DNA from 4 places in the Pseudoalteromonas sp. D15MCD-2 genome. Region 3 is predicted to be linked to each of the others. Evidence: predicted binding sites of a transcription regulator. Region 3 holds the regulator's gene; each other region holds the start of a gene.
The links. Region 3 encodes sigma-54, which starts transcription at its own class of promoters, with help from an activator protein. Its sites were predicted from a motif close to GTTGGCACGNNNNTNGNNT; they were not measured.
Positions count from the first base shown of each region.

Region 1: dps (DNA starvation/stationary phase protection protein Dps) is a predicted target of sigma-54. The motif match lies at 1,768-1,786, and genes of this name have one in related genera.
Region 2: AADY36_RS04135 (DUF1328 domain-containing protein) is a predicted target of sigma-54. The motif match lies at 2,323-2,341, and genes of this name have one in related genera.
Region 4: AADY36_RS16380 (YggN family protein) is a predicted target of sigma-54. The motif match lies at 1,905-1,923, and genes of this name have one in related genera.

Region 1 covers NZ_JBCFQE010000001.1:1,009,802-1,014,278, reverse strand. The annotation lists gene AADY36_RS04605 (GGDEF domain-containing protein) at 1-14, shown strand, start outside; gene AADY36_RS04600 (substrate-binding domain-containing protein) at 222-1,127, shown strand; gene AADY36_RS04595 (CBS domain-containing protein) at 1,207-1,626, shown strand; gene dps (DNA starvation/stationary phase protection protein Dps) at 1,854-2,372, shown strand; gene corA (magnesium/cobalt transporter CorA) at 2,451-3,407, opposite strand; gene AADY36_RS04580 (serine hydrolase domain-containing protein) at 3,524-4,477, opposite strand, start outside.
Region 2 covers NZ_JBCFQE010000001.1:905,347-909,823, reverse strand. The annotation lists gene oadA (sodium-extruding oxaloacetate decarboxylase subunit alpha) at 1-1,589, opposite strand, end outside; gene AADY36_RS04140 (OadG family protein) at 1,605-1,853, opposite strand; gene AADY36_RS04135 (DUF1328 domain-containing protein) at 2,388-2,561, shown strand; gene AADY36_RS04130 (hypothetical protein) at 2,613-2,804, shown strand; gene AADY36_RS04125 (hypothetical protein) at 3,481-4,404, opposite strand.
Region 3 covers NZ_JBCFQE010000001.1:472,660-477,136, forward strand. The annotation lists gene rapZ (RNase adapter RapZ) at 1-395, opposite strand, end outside; gene ptsN (PTS IIA-like nitrogen regulatory protein PtsN) at 396-848, opposite strand; gene hpf (ribosome hibernation promoting factor) at 852-1,139, opposite strand; gene AADY36_RS02140 (RNA polymerase factor sigma-54) at 1,167-2,663, opposite strand; gene lptB (LPS export ABC transporter ATP-binding protein) at 2,771-3,496, opposite strand; gene lptA (lipopolysaccharide transport periplasmic protein LptA) at 3,493-4,014, opposite strand; gene lptC (LPS export ABC transporter periplasmic protein LptC) at 4,004-4,477, opposite strand, start outside.
Region 4 covers NZ_JBCFQE010000001.1:3,559,285-3,563,761, reverse strand. The annotation lists gene AADY36_RS16385 (aminotransferase-like domain-containing protein) at 1-1,002, shown strand, start outside; gene AADY36_RS16380 (YggN family protein) at 1,069-1,869, opposite strand; gene AADY36_RS16375 (PA3496 family putative envelope integrity protein) at 2,261-2,449, shown strand; gene AADY36_RS16370 (glutathione peroxidase) at 2,502-2,984, opposite strand; gene AADY36_RS16365 (AzlD domain-containing protein) at 3,092-3,391, opposite strand; gene AADY36_RS16360 (AzlC family ABC transporter permease) at 3,388-4,107, opposite strand; gene AADY36_RS16355 (cytochrome b/b6 domain-containing protein) at 4,233-4,477, shown strand, end outside.

The DNA.
Region 1 (4,477 bases), 540 kb from region 3:
TAAACAAGGAGTAAACAACTAGAGACGCCACGAAAACAAATACCTTTCTATCAATCTTGTAAATTCCAACTCTGTCACTATAATTAGCTCGTGCTTAACTTGCAATATGTAGTGCTATGTCCTTAAAAGTATTATTAAATTTTAAATTAAACTGGGTACTTTTGTGTACCAGTTTTTGGCTTTTTGCCCTGCCAATTCAGGCTAAATATGTGGTGGCAGTTGTGGGTAAAACCAAAAACGATAGCTTTTATCAGCAAGCCTTTAAAGGGTGTGAGCAATTTGCAAAACAGCATCTCGATTTTGAATGTATTTACGATGGCCCCAAAGACTTTCAAGATATTCGCACGCAAGTATTAGTGATCACCGACCTTGTTCGCAGGAACAACATTAGTGGTTTATTAATCGCAACCACAGATTCCAATTACCTTGTTGAAAGAGCGTTAAAACAGCTTAAAGATAACAACATTCCTGTGATCACTTTTGACTCTGATCTGCTTGAGGAAGATCAGCAGTACCGTTTAGCCTATGTGGGTACCAATAATTTTGACTATGGTGTGGCCTTAGGTAACGAATTAAAAAAATTCACCAACAAAGAAAATAACCAGGTGTGTATTCAATCAGGACACTCAACAACACCTAATTTAAACAAGCGCATTGAAGGTGCTCGCTATGCGTTGTCAGGGCAAAAAAATAAACGTTTAAGTGGTGAAAATGGCTGGAGTGAGTTTGATAGATGCCCTTTATATAGCTTAGGCAAGCGAGAGGTCTCCCTCGGTCAACTCGACAAACTTCTTAACCTTGAAAATCCACCACTATTTTTAGCGGTAGCGGGCTTTGCCCAATTTAACCCTAATTATGCAAACGTGATTGCTAAACATAAGCAACGTATTGCTAATCAAGAGGTGGTGATCGTTTCTGCCGATACTGAGCAAATGCAATTAGAAGTATTACAGCAAGGATTATCATCGGCCAATATTGGTCAAAACCCATTTGAAATGGGCCGACTTTCTGCAGAATTGATGTATCAATACCTCACTAAAGGTGAACGACCAGCTAAGTCTCACTATTATTTAGACTTTCATTATTGTCAGCAAAATAATGCAGGTACTTGCACCGTTAATCACTAAAACTTTGATCTCACTAAAGTGCAATTAACTCGATAAGCGCTAGACTTACCACAACTTGATTAATTGTAAGGATGTAGCCATGACACACCTAGTTAGTGATTTGATGACGCCAGACCCATTCGCCATTAGCGCCCAAAATACCCTGCATGACGCGCATAATCTAATGAAAGAGAAAAATGTCCGCCATATTCCAGTGATCAATGAGCATGGTGGTTTGGTTGGCATGTTAACGCAAAAAATCATGATTGCTCAGGTAATGAATATCATGGCTAATTACAGTGCCAGCGCCCTCGAACGCAAGGAAAAGCAAACTAAAGTGGTTGATATTATGGCTACCGATTTTACCAGTATCTCGCCAGAGCAACCGCTACACGAAGTTGCTAAGTTTTTTGTTGAAAACCGTCATGGCTGCATGCCTGTGGTTGATAAAGATAACAACCTAGTGGGCATTCTAACCTCATCTGATTTTGTTCGTTTAGCGGCGGCTTTACTTTCTTAAGTCGTAAATTAGTATCTGCACACTGAATTTTTTACAGAAGGTGTGCAGAGTTTTCATACTTCTTCTTAGCTAGTATCACCCTCACTCAAGACCCAAATTAAATTAACCCTTTAAATTCAGAACCTTATAATTTAAAAATTATTAGGCACAACGCTTGCTTCTATGTAATTACACATGCTTTTTAGATTAAAAGCGAAAGGAAATTTACAGATAATCTCGGAGGAGTAATGAGTAATTCATCATCAAAAATCGCAGAATTTACAGCACCCGGTGTTAAAGACCAAGCTGCAGCTGACACGATTGCTATTCTAGACCAGCGCATGGTCGCTTTAATCGATTTACACCTCACTTTAAAACACATTCATTGGAATGTTGTTGGCCCTAATTTTATCGGTGTACACGAAATGTTAGACCCACAAGTAAGCGCAGTGCAAGAGATGACTGACACGATTGCAGAGCGTATTGCAACCATGGGCGGCGTACCTGTTGGCACACCTCAATCAATTGTAGAACGCCGTACTTGGCAAGATTATTCAATTGGTAAAGGCTTAGTTACTGACCATCTAACAGCACTTGATAAAGTGTATAACGGAGTCAATAAAGACCACCGTGCAGCTATCGATAAGCTTGGTGAGCTAGACCCAGTTTCTGAAGATATGATCACCGGCCAACTGGCTGACTTAGAACAATTCCAATGGTTTGTTCGTGCACATATCGAATCGTCTACCGGCGAATTGAAAGGTTAAACCCCATTTAAAGGTTAAACCCCCTAGGTCTATCCGAAGACCCCTTGCCCAGCATTTGCTGGGCTTTTTTATGCTTTGTTACAACCAACCTTTATGTTTAAAGAACAAGTAAGGTGCAAAGCCAGACAGCAACATAATGCCAATTGCAAACGGGTAACCCCATGCCCATTGCAGTTCAGGCATGCTGTTAAAATTCATCCCATAGATACTGGCGACAACGGTCGGCGGTAAAAACACCACAGAGGCAATAGAAAAGGTTTTTATAATTTGGTTTTGTTCGATGTTAATAAAACCCTGAGTCGAGTCCATTAAGAAATTCACCTTATCAAACAAAAATGTACAGTGAGACATAAGGGTATCAATATCGAGTACAATTTCACGAAGTGACTCGCGGTCTTCTGTCGGCGCTCCTAGGTGGCGCAGTAAAAACGAGATATTCCGGCGCGTATCCATCAAACATAAACGCACTTTACCGTTATTATCTTCAAGGCGCGAAATTCGACTAACAGCTTCTTCTAAGTCTGAGTCATCCTCTTCAAGTACATAGGCACTGAGTTTTTCTAACTGGTGATGCATGTCTTCAAGCATATCAGCGTGGTTTTCGACTTTTTGATCAAATAAAGTCACCAAAAGTTGCTTTGGATTATCACACGCTACCTGCCCTTTCCGAGCACGCAGTCGTAAAAGACGAAAATCGGCTAGTTCATCATCGCGGATTGTCAGCAAGCAGTTGTCTTGTAGCAAACAAGCCACGGTTACCGTATTAAAGCGCCCTTCATTTGGTGACATGAAAAGCGCATGCACATGCAAACCTTCATGGTCAATAAAACAACGGGAAGAGGCTTCGATTTCTTCAACATCATCAGCACCAGGTAAGGTGATATTAAGCGTGCTTGCCAGCGCTTGTCGTTCTTCTTCAGTCGGATTTATGGTATCAATCCAGTGGGCATTTTTAATAGAAGTAACAAGCGGTGTATCAGCAGCTGGCTCAGTTTCTGTGATCACACCTTGGTCTATAGAAAAAAATCGTAACATGCGCCCTACCCTGAATAATCAATGTATAGCAAATACTATAGCTGTTCACGTTAATGAACAATGACAATGCTACTAATTACCGGGTAAAGTAGAAAATAATTAAGACCTAACATCATTTACTTATTTCGTTTTTTGAAACGCACAATAATCATACCTATCAAGATGATGCCAAGGCCTATTAAGCAAGGTACAAAAGCACTTTGCAAGGCAACATCAAACGCTAAAAAGTCGGGGTAACCGGTTTGCCAAAGCGTCCATTCATAACCGAGCTTTGATGCAATATGTTCACCGCCGCTGCTCAGTATGATGATTGCATCATTGTTATCTGGGTTGATGCGAAGTGTGCTATTTATTGCTGGCTCATTCGCGCCATCATGGCCAAACACAAAATCTCCCGATGCTGTTGGTGCATAAAGCATGGTACCTAGCCCCCAAATTGGTGCGCCTAAGCTAATTGCCAAAGGCGCTCGCATGGTACTGATCATTTGCGGGCTTAACTGCCCTGTTTGAGGTGATGTTAATGCTTGCACTAAAGCGATTAAGTCATGGCTACTTGCCAGTAAGCCTGTTGCCGCTGCCGATGCGTATTGAAAATGCCCAGCAGCTTGCCCGCTTTTATCATAAGCAGGTGCGATGTTGTCTAACTCAGTGAGTACATCGTAACTGGCATCAGTCATATTGACTGGCTTAAAGACGTTATCAGCCATCCAAGTTGCAAAGCGTTGATTCGTTTTTTCTTCTACCAGCAGCTCCAGCATTAAATAGCCGCCCCCAGAATACTTAAAATCGCCCACAGGCTTGGTGACTTTTATTTCACGCACACCCGTTGATGATAGCGGCTTGTTGAGCGACTCAAGCAAGCTTGGTACGGTTTCATTTAGAGGAATATCAGCAAAGCCTAAGCCATCACCAAGCCCCGCAGTATGAGATAACAGATGAGCAAGGCTAACGGTTTGATTATCAAACTCTGATTCAGGTAACTGCCAACCCGTCAGTTGCTCATTAATAGCGTGATCTAAACGGACTTGCTGCTGCTCTGCCAGACTCATCACACCATAGGCGGTAATAAA
Region 2 (4,477 bases), 430 kb from region 3:
CCTGCTAACGGCGCGTTTAAGGTTTCGCTAACAGACGCTGAAGCTGACTGAGGAATTAACTCACTGTCTTTTAGGGTTACTTCTTTGAGCTCACCACCTTGCGCTACAACGACATCGTAAACTTTGCCATCAACTTTAACGCTGTATTGCTCTGCTTTTGCAGGGCTTGTAGAGGCTGGCTTAGTTTCTGACTTAGCGACTTCACCCGTTGGAATTGCTTCAAACGCATCAGGGTTGTTACGGTTTTTAATAAACTTAAGGCCGATTTGAGGGAATAATGCGTAAGTAAGCACATCATCAATCACGTCATTAGCAAGCTCTAAACCTTGCTCTTTAGCTTCACTTAATAACTCTGCTTCAAGCTTCTCAAGTTCAGGTTCAAGCTTATCAGCAGGACGGCACGTAATTGCTTCAGCCCCCTCTAGTACACGCTCTTGTAGCTCTTTATTCATTGGCGCCGGTGTTGCACCATACTCGCCTTTGAGTACACCCGCAGTTTCTTTAGTGATGGTTTTATAACGCTCGCCAGTCAACACATTAAGTACCGCTTGAGTACCTACAATTTGCGACGTTGGTGTAACTAGAGGAATGTAACCTAAGTCTTCACGAACACGCGGGATCTCAAGTAATACTTGATCAAGCTTATCAGCAGCACCTTGCTCTTTAAGCTGATTTTCCATGTTAGTTAACATACCGCCAGGTACTTGGGCTAGTAAGATACGACCATCAACACCTTTAAGGCTGCCTTCAAAAGCAGCGTATTTCTTGCGTACATCACGGAAGTAAGCGGCAATTTCTTCTAACTCATTTAAATTAAGACCGGTGTCACGCTCAGTGCCTTCTACGATTGAAACAATAGTTTCTGTGGCACTATGACCATAGGTCATACTCATTGACGAAATCGCCGTATCAAGCATATCGATACCCGCATCGATTGCTTTTTGGTAAGTTGCAGTACTTAAACCTGTCGTCGCGTGGCATTGCATTGCGATAGGAATAGATACAGTGTCTTTTAAGCCTTTGATCAACTGTTCGCAATCATATGGCTTTAATAAACCTGCCATATCTTTAATACAAATTGAATGACAACCAAGATCTTCTAGTTGTTTTGCAAGCTCAAGCCACATATCAAGCGTATGGACTGGGCTTACTGTGTACGAAATAGTACCTTGGGCATGAGCACCTACTTTAACTGCAGCTTTAATGGCAGTTTCAAGGTTACGTACATCGTTCATCGCATCGAAAATACGGAAAACATCAACACCGTTTTTGTGGGCACGCTCAACAAACTTTTCGACTACATCATCAGCATAATGACGGTAACCTAGAAGATTCTGTCCGCGTAGTAGCATTTGTTGCTTAGTGTTTGGCATTGCCGCTTTTAGCTCGCGAATACGTTGCCAAGGATCTTCACCTAAATAACGGATACACGAGTCAAACGTCGCACCACCCCATGATTCAATTGACCAGTAACCCGCATTATCGAGTTTTTCTGCCATGGGTAGCATGTCGTCTAAGCGCATACGCGTTGCCAAAAGAGACTGGTGTGCGTCACGCAATACTAATTCGGTTAATTTTAATTTAGCCATGTTTAAGCTGCCCCGTTATTTTTGTTTATTTCGAAATTGAGCAATTGCAGCGCTGATTGCTGCAATATGTGCCTGTGGCACACCCTGTTGAGGTTGAATTTTTGCTGTACGCGTAGGTTCTGCAGTTGCAGGATCATCAAATCGACCCACTACCTTTGACATTAAAGTGACTGCTGAAATCAAAATAGTCAGAAAAACAAACACGCCTACCATGCCTGTCACCATCAAACTGGCCGCAGTGGTGAGTAATCCACCTATATCCATACGACTCCCCTCGCTTACTTAAAATAAAAAGTTATTTTTGTTAAATAATTATGCACCAATAATAACAAACAAAATTCATTTGTATAGCACCATTGTAAATTGGTAAAACCAATTAAATTTAAAATAACATGACGCACATATAATTAACACCCTACTATTAGCGCATTTAAAGCCCCGTTATAGATGATATAAATAGTCAATATAGCCAAACGTTATATGTTCAGCTATTAACCAATCATAGTAAAAAGCCTAAAAACCACGCACAACAAGGTGTTAGAGCTATTACCTTACAATAAAGTTAAATTGGTCTTACCAATAATCGCAGAAATACTCTTTTTCTTCATTCAGCTCAATATGAAAAAATATCACTATGAATAAGTTACATGCTTACTCGTAAAAGTTACCAAATGATGAACCCTCTCAAGAACAACAAAAACACCCAACCCGTTGAAATATATAAAATAAAACTTATGGCACAGAACTCGCTTTAGTTACATCGAACTTAAGAAAATTTAAATAGCCAAGGAGACCACTATGTTACGCTGGACAATTACTTTTTTAGTTATCGCGTTAATCGCAGCAGTGTTAGGTTTTGGCGGTATCGCAGGAGCCGCTGCAGGCATCGCTAAGATTATCTTTTTTATATTTTTAGTATTACTAGTTATTTCGCTGGTATCAGGAGCACTTAGAGGCAGTGTCCCTAAGTAGTTAAAAGCAGATAACCACTTACTTTATTTTAAATTTACAAGGAATTTCATTATGAAAAATTCAACTTTAAAAGCCGCTACTATCGCCCTATTTTCAGGTTTATTCATCATGGGTTGTGAAGACAACTCTGCTGAAGACGCAGGTGAGCGTATTGATGAAGCAATTACTGATACACAAAATGCAGTTGAAGATGCATGTGAAGAAGTAAAAGAAGGTGTTAACGCAGAAGAAACTAACTGCTAACAACACACCTTACTTAAGAAAAGCGGCCAAGTGCCGCTTTTTTGTGTATGCAAGTTAGCAAGTTAGCAAGTTAGCAAGTTAGCAAGTTAGCAAGTTAGCAAGTTAGCAAGTTAGCAAGTTAGCAAGTTAGCAAGTTAGCAAGTTAGCAAGTTAGCAAGTTAGCAACTCTAGTCTGCCTGCTGCTTGTGTCAAGGAGCTTGCTAACTTTACTCTTTCCCCTAGAAACCCGTTAACTTGTTGGGTTTCGCTCCGTTCTACCTACGTCACGTAGGTCGCTATTTATGGCGACACATATTTTATCACTCATACTTGACGGGCTAAAGCCCGACCTACGACTTACACGTAGATTTAAGAAACATCGCGCGAAATAAATTTCACGCCTACGTGAGCCTCAAACTCGCTAACTTTACTCTTTCCCCTAGAAGCTCGCTAACTTGTTGGGTTCAGCTCCGCTCTAACCTACGTCACGTAGGTCGTCATTTATGGCGACACATAACCGTTAACATTGACGGGCTAAAGCCCGACCTACGACTTACACGTAGATTTAAGAAACATCGCGCGAAATAAATTTCACGCCTACGTGAGCCTCAAACTCGCTAACTTGTTGGGTTTTAATCTGATAGCTGACGGCTGAAAGCTGATGGCTCTGAGTGCGTCTCCGATCTACCCAACGTTATCACTCACATACCTTAGTGAGGGGCACATTTGTCGTTAAACTCGCTATATGCCACTGGCCGTCGATAAAACTCACCTTTGCGACATCACTTACAGCAAAGTCGCCAGGTACATTTAAACGCGTTAAGTTACTCGCTAGCTGCTGCTGGCAATATGGGCCGGTATCGCCATGCATTACAAGTACAGGCTTATTGGTGTGCTTTGCAAAATCGCTGATAGCATCTCGGTATATTTTAAATGCATCACAATTAGAGCGTTGTGATTCACTGCAAGCAGGTTTACTGGTCGGGTGGTAAATATCAGCCTGAAAACCAAATACATAGGCCTTAGCGTCTTGTTGAACAAGCGCTTGTTTTAACCAAGTTAAGTTGTACTTATCACGCTTGTCGGCGGCATCTAGTGCAGCGTTTTTATCACTTTTTAAAATTTGTGAGCGACCATTAAAAGTGCCCGGTATATGTAAGGTACGAAACTCAATACCATCAAACTGCCAGCGGGCATTTTCTAGCACTTCAGCTTGGGTTGCATAACCCTGAAGTTGCTGTACTTTTTTTGTATAAGCATCGTCGAACATCAAGCCTTTAACAAAGCTTAGGCGTTCAAGCTCATCAAAACGCACCGATAGCTTTTCTCGGTCGCAATCGGTCCATTCATTATCACCGGGGGTATAAATAAAAGGCTGTGTGGTCAACGACGTTAATAACGCTTTATTACTTTGCAAAAGTTTATTCGTGCAAGCAAGCGCTCCCGATTTCATGTCACCAAGATGCATTAAAAAGCCATGAGGTGTTGCTGCGATTGCCTTGGTAATTTTTCCGTCTTTGGCGAGATTGATTTCATCAATCGGGGTGTATGGCATATCGCCCATAACTAAAAAAGTATTTGTGGTCATTGCAAGTGCTAATGACATTGAACTAACAAACATACAACTTACACCTTTAAAATACGCATACCTTAAGCTCTCACAATGACAACTAAATGAAAACCAACTACGGAAG
Region 3 (4,477 bases):
AAGTCAGCGCGAGTGATCAACACATCAAGCAGGATTTTTTCTTGTTTAATGGCCAGATCAAGCGGCAAAGAATCAATAGATAGTGGATGCAAGCGGCGTGTTTCTGAAAAGCGCTTGATCAGAGTTTGGTCATCACTGTCTAAATAGAATAGTGTTGGGTTTGCGAAACCTGGCAGGTACTCAAGAATATCATTAAATTCTTGCTGCTCTTTCGGTAAGTTACGTACGTCGATACTGACCGCTATTTTATCGTAGTTATCAGACACACTACGTACGAGCGAAGGCAGTAAATTAACCGGAATATTATCAACGCAATAATAGCCTAAGTCTTCAAGTACTCGTAAAGCGACCGATTTACCTGAGCCTGAGCGACCGCTGATAATTATTAATTCCATTTATGCCTCTGCTGATATGACCTGAAACAGTTGCTGATCGGTAGTAGCACTACGCAGCTGTTTACAAAATTCTTTATCTTTAAGTCTATCAGCAATTGTTGATAAGGTCTTTAGGTGAAGCTGACAGTCACCATCTGGTACGATGAGTGCCACAAAAATATCAACTGGACGATTATCAATTGCATCAAAATTAATAGGGGATTCACTCACTATCACAAATGCATGAGGCTCATCTGCGCCGCTCATTCGGCCATGTGGAATAGCAATACCTCGGCCAATGCCGGTGCTACCTAGTTTTTCTCGGTTGAGTAAAGCATCTAGGATATCTTGTTGCGATAAATGAGGAAGCTGCTGGTGGGCCAGTTCGCTGATATATTCAAGAATTCTTTTTTTGCTATTAAAAAGGACCGCAGCTTTGCTGCAGTCCTGGTTAGTAAGTGAACTTAGTTTCATAATTTAATGTCGAGCTAATTTCTCTTTGTGTTTAATGACTTGGCGATCAAGTTTATCGATCAGTGAGTCAATGGCTGCGTACATATCTTGATGTTCTGTAGAAGCGAACAATTCGCCTCCGTTTACATGTAAAGTTGCTTCTGCTTTTTGGCTTAATTTTTCTACATCTAGAATGACATGAACATTATTAATATGGTCAAAATGCCTTTCTAGTTTTGCAAACTTGGTGTTTACATAGTCTCTTAATGAATCTGTGATTTCTACATGACGACCAGTTAAATTTAGTTGCATAAGCATTTTTCCTTCTATGTAAAACGTCTAAATCAGACTCTTACGCTGATTAGACGGAGGTATTGCTAGAGACTCACGATATTTTGCAATTGTACGTCTAGCTACTTTAATTCCTTGCTCAGCCAATATATCTGCAATTTTGCTATCACTCAATGGTTTAGCTGAGTTTTCTGCAGCGACTAACTTCTTGATTAAAGCGCGTATTGCTGTAGAAGAACACTCACCACCATTTTCGGTGCTGACATGGCTTGAGAAGAAATATTTCAACTCAAAAATACCCCGTGGGGTATGCATATATTTTTGCGTTGTTACCCGTGAAATCGTCGATTCATGCATTTCGACCATTTCAGCAACATCATTTAGCACCATCGGCTTCATTGCCTCAGGGCCATGCTCAAAGAAAGCTTGTTGTTGTTGAACGATACAGTTGGTCACCTTTAATAGCGTATCGTTACGGCTTTCTAAGCTCTTAATAAACCACTTTGCTTCTTGTAAGTGAGAGCGAATAAATTGGCTGTCGCTACTTGATTTAACAGAGCGAGACATAGCTGCATATTGGCTGTTCACTCTAATCTTTGGCATACAATCTGGGTTTAACTCGACTACCCAGCGGCCTTTCACTTTTTTCACTGATACATCAGGTATAACGTACTCAGATTCTTCGCGTACTATGCTATCCGCAGGCTTAGGATTTAAGCTGTGGATGAGCGTCATCACTTCTTTAAGCTCGTTTTCTTTAAGCTTAGTCTTTTTCATCAAAGTTCGATAGTCGCGACTCGCTAATAATTCGATATGCTCAGATAAAACCATTTTAGTTTCAGCTAAATATGGCGTATCGGCATCGAATTGGCGTAGCTGAATGCACAGACATTCTTGTAAACTGCGCGCGCCAATACCCACAGGATCAAATAACTGAATTCTTTTTAAGACCGCTTCGACTTCATCAAGTTCGATTTCTTCTTCATCGTTATTTTGATTAAAGCTTTCGACTATATCTTCACAGCTTACCGTTAAAATACCTGAATCATCGATAGCTTCTACAATTGCCACAGCAATCGCTTCATCAGTAGGGCTAAATGGCGTGAGCTGTAATTGCCACATTAGGTATTCGTGAAGAGTTTCGGTTGATGCACCTTGATAGATAGACTCATCTTCAGGCATTGGCCCTGATGATGTTGAAGGGGCGGCACTCATGTACTCATCCCAAGTAACATCCATGGCTAAGTCATCGCTTACGGTGTCTTTATTGAGAGCATCACTACTTTCTTGCTCGTACTCGCTAGGTGCTTCTTCGGCAGACGCGCTGACTTGCACATCGTCAGACTCCGCTTTTTGCTCATTCTTGCCGGTGCTTTCTTCATTGTAATCCGCTTCTTCCACTTCAAGTAGGGGATTACTATCAAGCGCTTCTTGAATTTCTTGCTGGAGATCCAATGTACTGAGCTGCAACAAACGAATCGCTTGTTGCAGTTGTGGAGTCATTGTAAGTTGCTGGCCCATGCGCAGCTGTAATGATTGCCTCATGTATCCCTAACAATCCTTTTTAAGTTATCGATAACTGTAAAAACACAGTTATCGATTTATTGTCATTGTTATAAGTCTAGCAGATGCTCTAGTCGCTGGCGTAATGGTTACAGCCTGAATTGCTCGCCTAGATATACATCGCGTACAGTTTGGTCTGCTAATACGTGCTCAGGTGTGCCTGATGCAATTAGCTCCCCATGAGAAACAATGTAGGCTTTTTCACAAACATCAAGGGTTTCTCGAACATTATGGTCAGTAATTAGTACACCGATACCACGATTTTTTAGGTGCTCAATAATTTTCTTTATATCTAACACTGAAATTGGATCAACACCAGCAAAAGGCTCATCTAAAAGGATAAATTTAGGATTAGCGGCTAATGCGCGAGCAATTTCTACACGGCGTCGCTCACCACCTGACAGCGCCATACCTTGGCTGTCACGAATGTGTTGAATACTAAATTCATCTAGTAAGCTATTTAGTGTTTCTTCGCGACCTGCTTTGTTTAGATCTTTGCGGGTTTCTAAAATAGCCATCAAGTTTTGGTAAACCGTTAACTTTCGAAAAATTGACGATTCTTGTGGCAGATAGCCGATACCTAAGCGGGCACGATTGTGCATTGGTAAAAGGGTAATATCGTTATCATCAATGCTGATTTTACCTTTGTCGCTTGGGACTAGGCCTACAATCATATAGAAGGTGGTGGTTTTACCCGCACCATTTGGGCCAAGCAAGCCAACAATGCTGCCAGCTTCAACTTCAAGACCGACATTTTTAACCACTTGGCGGCCTTTATAGCTCTTAGCTAAAAGCTCTGCTTTTAATGTACTCATGGTTGACCTTTATTGTCTTTTTTATTTTCAACAGGCACTAAAATAGTGTGTACACGATCTGTTGAGTTTTCGTCTTTTTCAGCACTGATCAGCTGCTGTGCCATATCATAGGTAATGCTTTTTGCTGTTACTTTTTGACCTGCTTGAGTAACTTCAGCTTCACCATTTAAGGTTAAGAAGCGTTTTGCAACATCATAACGAACTTCTTCGGCGCTGGCGCTCATCACGGTGCCATCAGTTTGCTTTTCTTCGAAGTAAGCAGGCTTACCTGTGGCAATAATTAACTCTACTGTACCTTCGGTGTCACCGCCGTGTGCTTCAAGGCGTTCAGCGGTAATACGACGATTACCATGCACGATCTCTACATTACCTTCGAATATGCCAACGCCATCTTTTAGTTTACCTACTTGGCGATCTGAGCTAATGCTAATCTGAGCGCCAGTTTGTTCGGCAGCTGCGCCCGAAAAGGCAATCAATAAGCTTGGGATCAGGAGTAATTTCTTCAGTTTATTGGTCATAGTATATGGTTCGTGTATGGTTAGTTAACTCAACAATTTCGGTTTTTAAATCGGCTTTTAAGCCTTTACCGGTAATCTTTAAATTCGGTCCTGTTAGTGTCACAGGTTGCTTAGAAAACATGGTCATTTTATCAATATCGACATTAATGTTTTCTGCTTTTATATCTTCAATCATGCCGTTGTGGGTTAAGTTTTTAGCAACTACATCCCCTTCAAAAATCAGTTGATCGTTTTCATACAATGTGGCTTCTTTGGCTTTTACTTGCCAAACCTGCTGGTCGCCATAAATAGTAAAAATAGGTTGCTCAAAAAAGGTAAACCCTAATTGTTGATACAACTCCATTTTAGCAGCAGCCACTTTATGACTAATTTTGCCTTGCTCATCATACGCTGTTTGCTTTAACGCCACAGCAGTGTAATCAGGTGTTGCGATGATCTCGTCTTCACTAGTTATTGTGTCTGT
Region 4 (4,477 bases), 3.1 Mb from region 3:
TCGGCAATTAATTACGGCCCGATGGATGGCTTTGCACCACTTAAAAAACAACTCATTCATCGCTATCTGGATTTTGGCATTGGGGTTGATAGCGATGAATTAGTGATCACCAATGGTGCTCAAGAAGCGTTGGCGATTGCCCTTAAGTGTGTCGCTAAACCCGGTGATGTTATTGCTATCGAGTCGCCTTGTTATTTTGGCATTATCGAATTAATTGAAAGCTTAGGCTTAAAGGCGCTGGAAATACCGCTGTGCCCCGATGAAGGAATATGGCTAGATGATTTGGCTCAAGCACTCGATGAGCATGATATAAAAGCCTGTGTGTTTTCAACCTCATTAAATAATCCTGTTGGCAGTTTTATGCCTGATGCCAAGCGTGAGCAATTAGTGGCACTTTTAGAGCAGCGTGACGTGGTGCTTATTGAGGATGATGTTTATGGTGACTTACATTTTACAGCTAAGCGTGCCACTCCTGCACAAGCTTATTCAAAAAAGGGCTTAGTGATCACCTGCGCGTCGTTTTCAAAAACAGCCGCACCTAGTTACCGCATTGGTTGGATCATTGCTGGTAAGTTTGCAGAGCAAGCAAGACGACACAAACGCGCGCTTAGTTGCTCCGCGCCACTTATAAACCAGTGGACCTTGTATGAGTTTATAGCTAGCGGTGAGTACGACCGTAACATTCGTTTGCTTAGACAGCGCTTAAGTACCAACAAAGAGCGTATGATTTGGTGCCTGCAGCAATATATGCCAAGTTGTGCGCGTATTAGTAATCCGCAGGGTGGCTGTGTTATCTGGGTTGACCTTGGTAGCCAATATGATGCGGTAAAGTTATTCCATTTGGCACTTGAGGCGGGGATCAGTATTACTCCAGGGTTGATATTCTCAGCGGGTAAAAAGTACCGTAGCTGTTTTCGTTTAAGTTATGGCTTGCCTTGGTCTGAAAACTTAGAGCAGGCGATTAAAACGTTATCGCAGCTGACTGTGCTGGCCAAAAAATAAAAAAGCGCAGAGCAAGCTCTGCGCGAAAGGACCAAGTGTTTTGGTTCAGGGATGTTAATTAGTCAATTACTCTGCATTCTGTTTGAAAGTAAATAGTTGATACTCTTTTAGCTCTGGTACTAGAACCACTAGCTCTTGCTCTTTATGAGCGATATCAGCAAAGCTGCCGCATAATGCATCTGCACGCTCTTCAAGTTGAGCTGCCTGTGTTTCTACACGCGCTTCGATTTGTGCGCCCATGTTTTCCATACGTTGCTCAAACTCATCCATGTCGCCACCTGAACCTAAAAGTTCAGAGCCTAGCGCCACTAAAATACTGCCCATCGATTGCATCATGGCTGACTCGACAGCCGATTCGATTTGCTCATCGAATTGGTCTTCAAAGTTTTGGCCAAATTTTTCGAAATTTTGCTGACCCATGGTGAACGCACCTTGCTGATAGAAAGCGTTTTGTACTTCTACGCTGATATCGTCCATTAATTCTGAAATGTCGCTTAGGCCATCAATATTGAAAGCATTTGAGACTTCTTCGATGGCTACACCAGCTATTTTTACACCATCAAGTGCGATATTTGCTACTTCAGGAAGTTGGCTGCGTAAGCTGTCTGAGTAATCTGCAATTGCTTGCTGTTGTGAAGCATCAAGCGACACGCTTTGACCATCGATATATAAAGTGTGTTGATCGATGATTTTCATAGTGCGATTATCGGCTGTGTATACTTCTAACTCGCTTGGTGTAATGCGTACATCATTTATAAATTCAACATCACACTGCTCACCGCTGAATGAAATATTTGTATCATTATCGTTATGAGCCATTGCGCCGGTAGCGATAAATAAAGAACTTACTAACAATAACTTTTTCATTTTTTTCTTTCCTGTTTGAAATGACACAAATACATAATCAAATTGAATGCCAAAATTTATAAATTCAATTAATTCAATGTCTTGTTGTGTTTTTATGGTTTTTTAAAAATAGCGGGGAATAATTTTTTAACCATTTTTTAGTCAAATTAACTAAAAAATACACATGCATAAATGACTTTTATCGAAACGATAAAAAACTCTCACTTTTCAGAAATCAAATTTAGCGCTATTTATTCACAATATTGACATATGACCTATTTAGCATGGGTGTATGGCTTTATTTTGGTGGTTTTTTAGATACTAAATTACTACTGAGCTTTTTAATCTTTGCCAATTCATCGAGCAAATTTTAATCTCAAGAATTGGTCTCAAACACTTTATGGAGTGGGTTGTGGGTAAGACATTTAGTTATGACGCGCTAGATGACGATTTTGTTGAAGACGAGTACGAAATGGTCGGGCGTAATCAACACGACAAGAAAAAGCAACGCGTAAAGAAGAAGTTGGAAGACTATCTTGAACAAAAACGCTTGCGCAGAAACTTAGGCGATGACGACTTTGACGAGTACTTGAACGACTAAGCATAAATTTAGATAAAGAGGCAATTTGCCTCTTTATTGCTTTTAGGCTTTGTTATTTGCCCAGTGCAGCTGCGATGTCTGACTCGAGCTGTTCAGGTTTTGTCAGTGGCGCATATCGCTTAATGGCCTTGCCATCTTTACCAATTAAAAATTTGGTGAAGTTCCATTTTATTTTGCGGGTGATAAATCCCGGTAACTCTGATTTTAGGTATCTAAAAACAGGGTGAGCATGTTCGCCATTCACATCGACTTTGCTCATCATTAAAAAGCTAACGCCATAGTTAATTAGGCAGCCTTCTTTAATTTCCTTCGCATCCCCAGGCTCTTGTTTACCAAACTGGTTACATGGAAAGCCAATTATTACTAAGCCTTGCTCATGATACTTTTCATGCAGTGCTTGTAAGCCTTCATATTGTGGAGTGAAACCGCATTTACTTGCTGTATTTACAACAAGTACGACCTTGTTTTCAAAATCAGAAAAGTCAACGGTTTGGCCTTGTAGGCTGGTGGCAGAAAGTTGGTGAAATTCGCTCATAATGATAACTTTTTATTATTGTTGCATTGATTCTAACTTGCTTGGCATCTTTCTAAAAGGGTGAATTTTAATCAATGGTTTTTCTTACTTGGCGTTAAGCATCGCAGCTAACTTAAAATTATAAACAATCCCATCCCTGCCAGTGTTGTGTAGTATATGTTATGTGTTTTATAGGCCACGATAACAGACACAACAGCAGCGCTTAGATAGGGATTTTGCCAATCTAGATTTATCCCTTCGTCATTAATAAACACAATGGGCACCCAAATTGCGGTGAGTACGGCTGGGGCGCTAAAACTTAAAAATTGCTGCATTTTCGGACCGACTTTGAATGGTAATGCGCGGTGCAAAAATAAGTAACGTGTGAAGAAGGTAATACACGCCATTAATAAAATGGTGATCATCATAGCGTATGCTCCTCTTTTGCTTGCCAGCGACTAATTAGATAACCAACCGTCATAGCGATAAGAGCCGCGGTGACAAGCCAAAGTTGAAAGCCCTGACTTTTTAATAGTGTTGCTACAACGCCTGCGGTGATCACTGTAGCCAGTGTTGCAAGGTTCTTTACACCCGGAATAACTAAAGCAATAAACGTGGCAGCGATGGCAAAATCAAGACCTAGGTGTGTTAAATCGGGAAGTAAGCTTCCTGCGACAATACCAAGGAGGGTCCAGATATTCCAGGCAATATAAAAACTAAAGCCGGCACTTAGCGCGTAAATAAGGCGCACTTTTGTGCGGTAGGCTTTGTGATGATGCGAAAAAGCAAATAATTCATCTGTTAGTACAAAACTCACTGGCAGTCGCCAACGAAAGGGTTGATCTATTACTTTGTGGCGAATAGCTAAACCATATAAAAAGTGCCGTGAGCTAATAATGAGTGTGGTAAATAAAATAGTTAAAAGCGGCGTGTTTCCTGCCATTAATTCAATCGCAACGAGCTGTGCTGAGCCTGCAAATACCAATAACGACATAGCTTGTGTTTCTAAAGCACTGAAGCCATTTTGAACTGCTAACGAGCCACATAAAATTCCCCAAGGTAACACCGCAAGGCATAAGGGGAGCATGTCGAAAAATCCTTTAAGCAAGGCTCTTGTTGTTGATTTATGCATCTTATCGCTCATGTTTGTTGTTATGGCTCAGATCAAAACAGCTGAAATAGAGGTGTGTCAAAATAACTGAAGTTTGCAATAATGTATAGCCGAGCCTGTTGCTGAAATCATTAGCGTCTTTTAAAGGGAAAGTTACAATGTCTAAAGTTAAAGTATGGGATGGCTTTATAAGAAGCTTCCATTGGTTATTAGTTGCGGCCATCGCAACCCTCTATTTTAGTGCTGAAGAAGGTATGTTGGAGCTGCACTTTGCTGCAGGCTACTTCACTCTAGCGCTTATTATTACACGTCTTGTTTGGGGCATTATTGGTAGTAAAACGGCAAAGCTGTCTGCGCTGATTCATTCACCTGTTGCTGCAATTAAGTCATTTACAAGCAATGA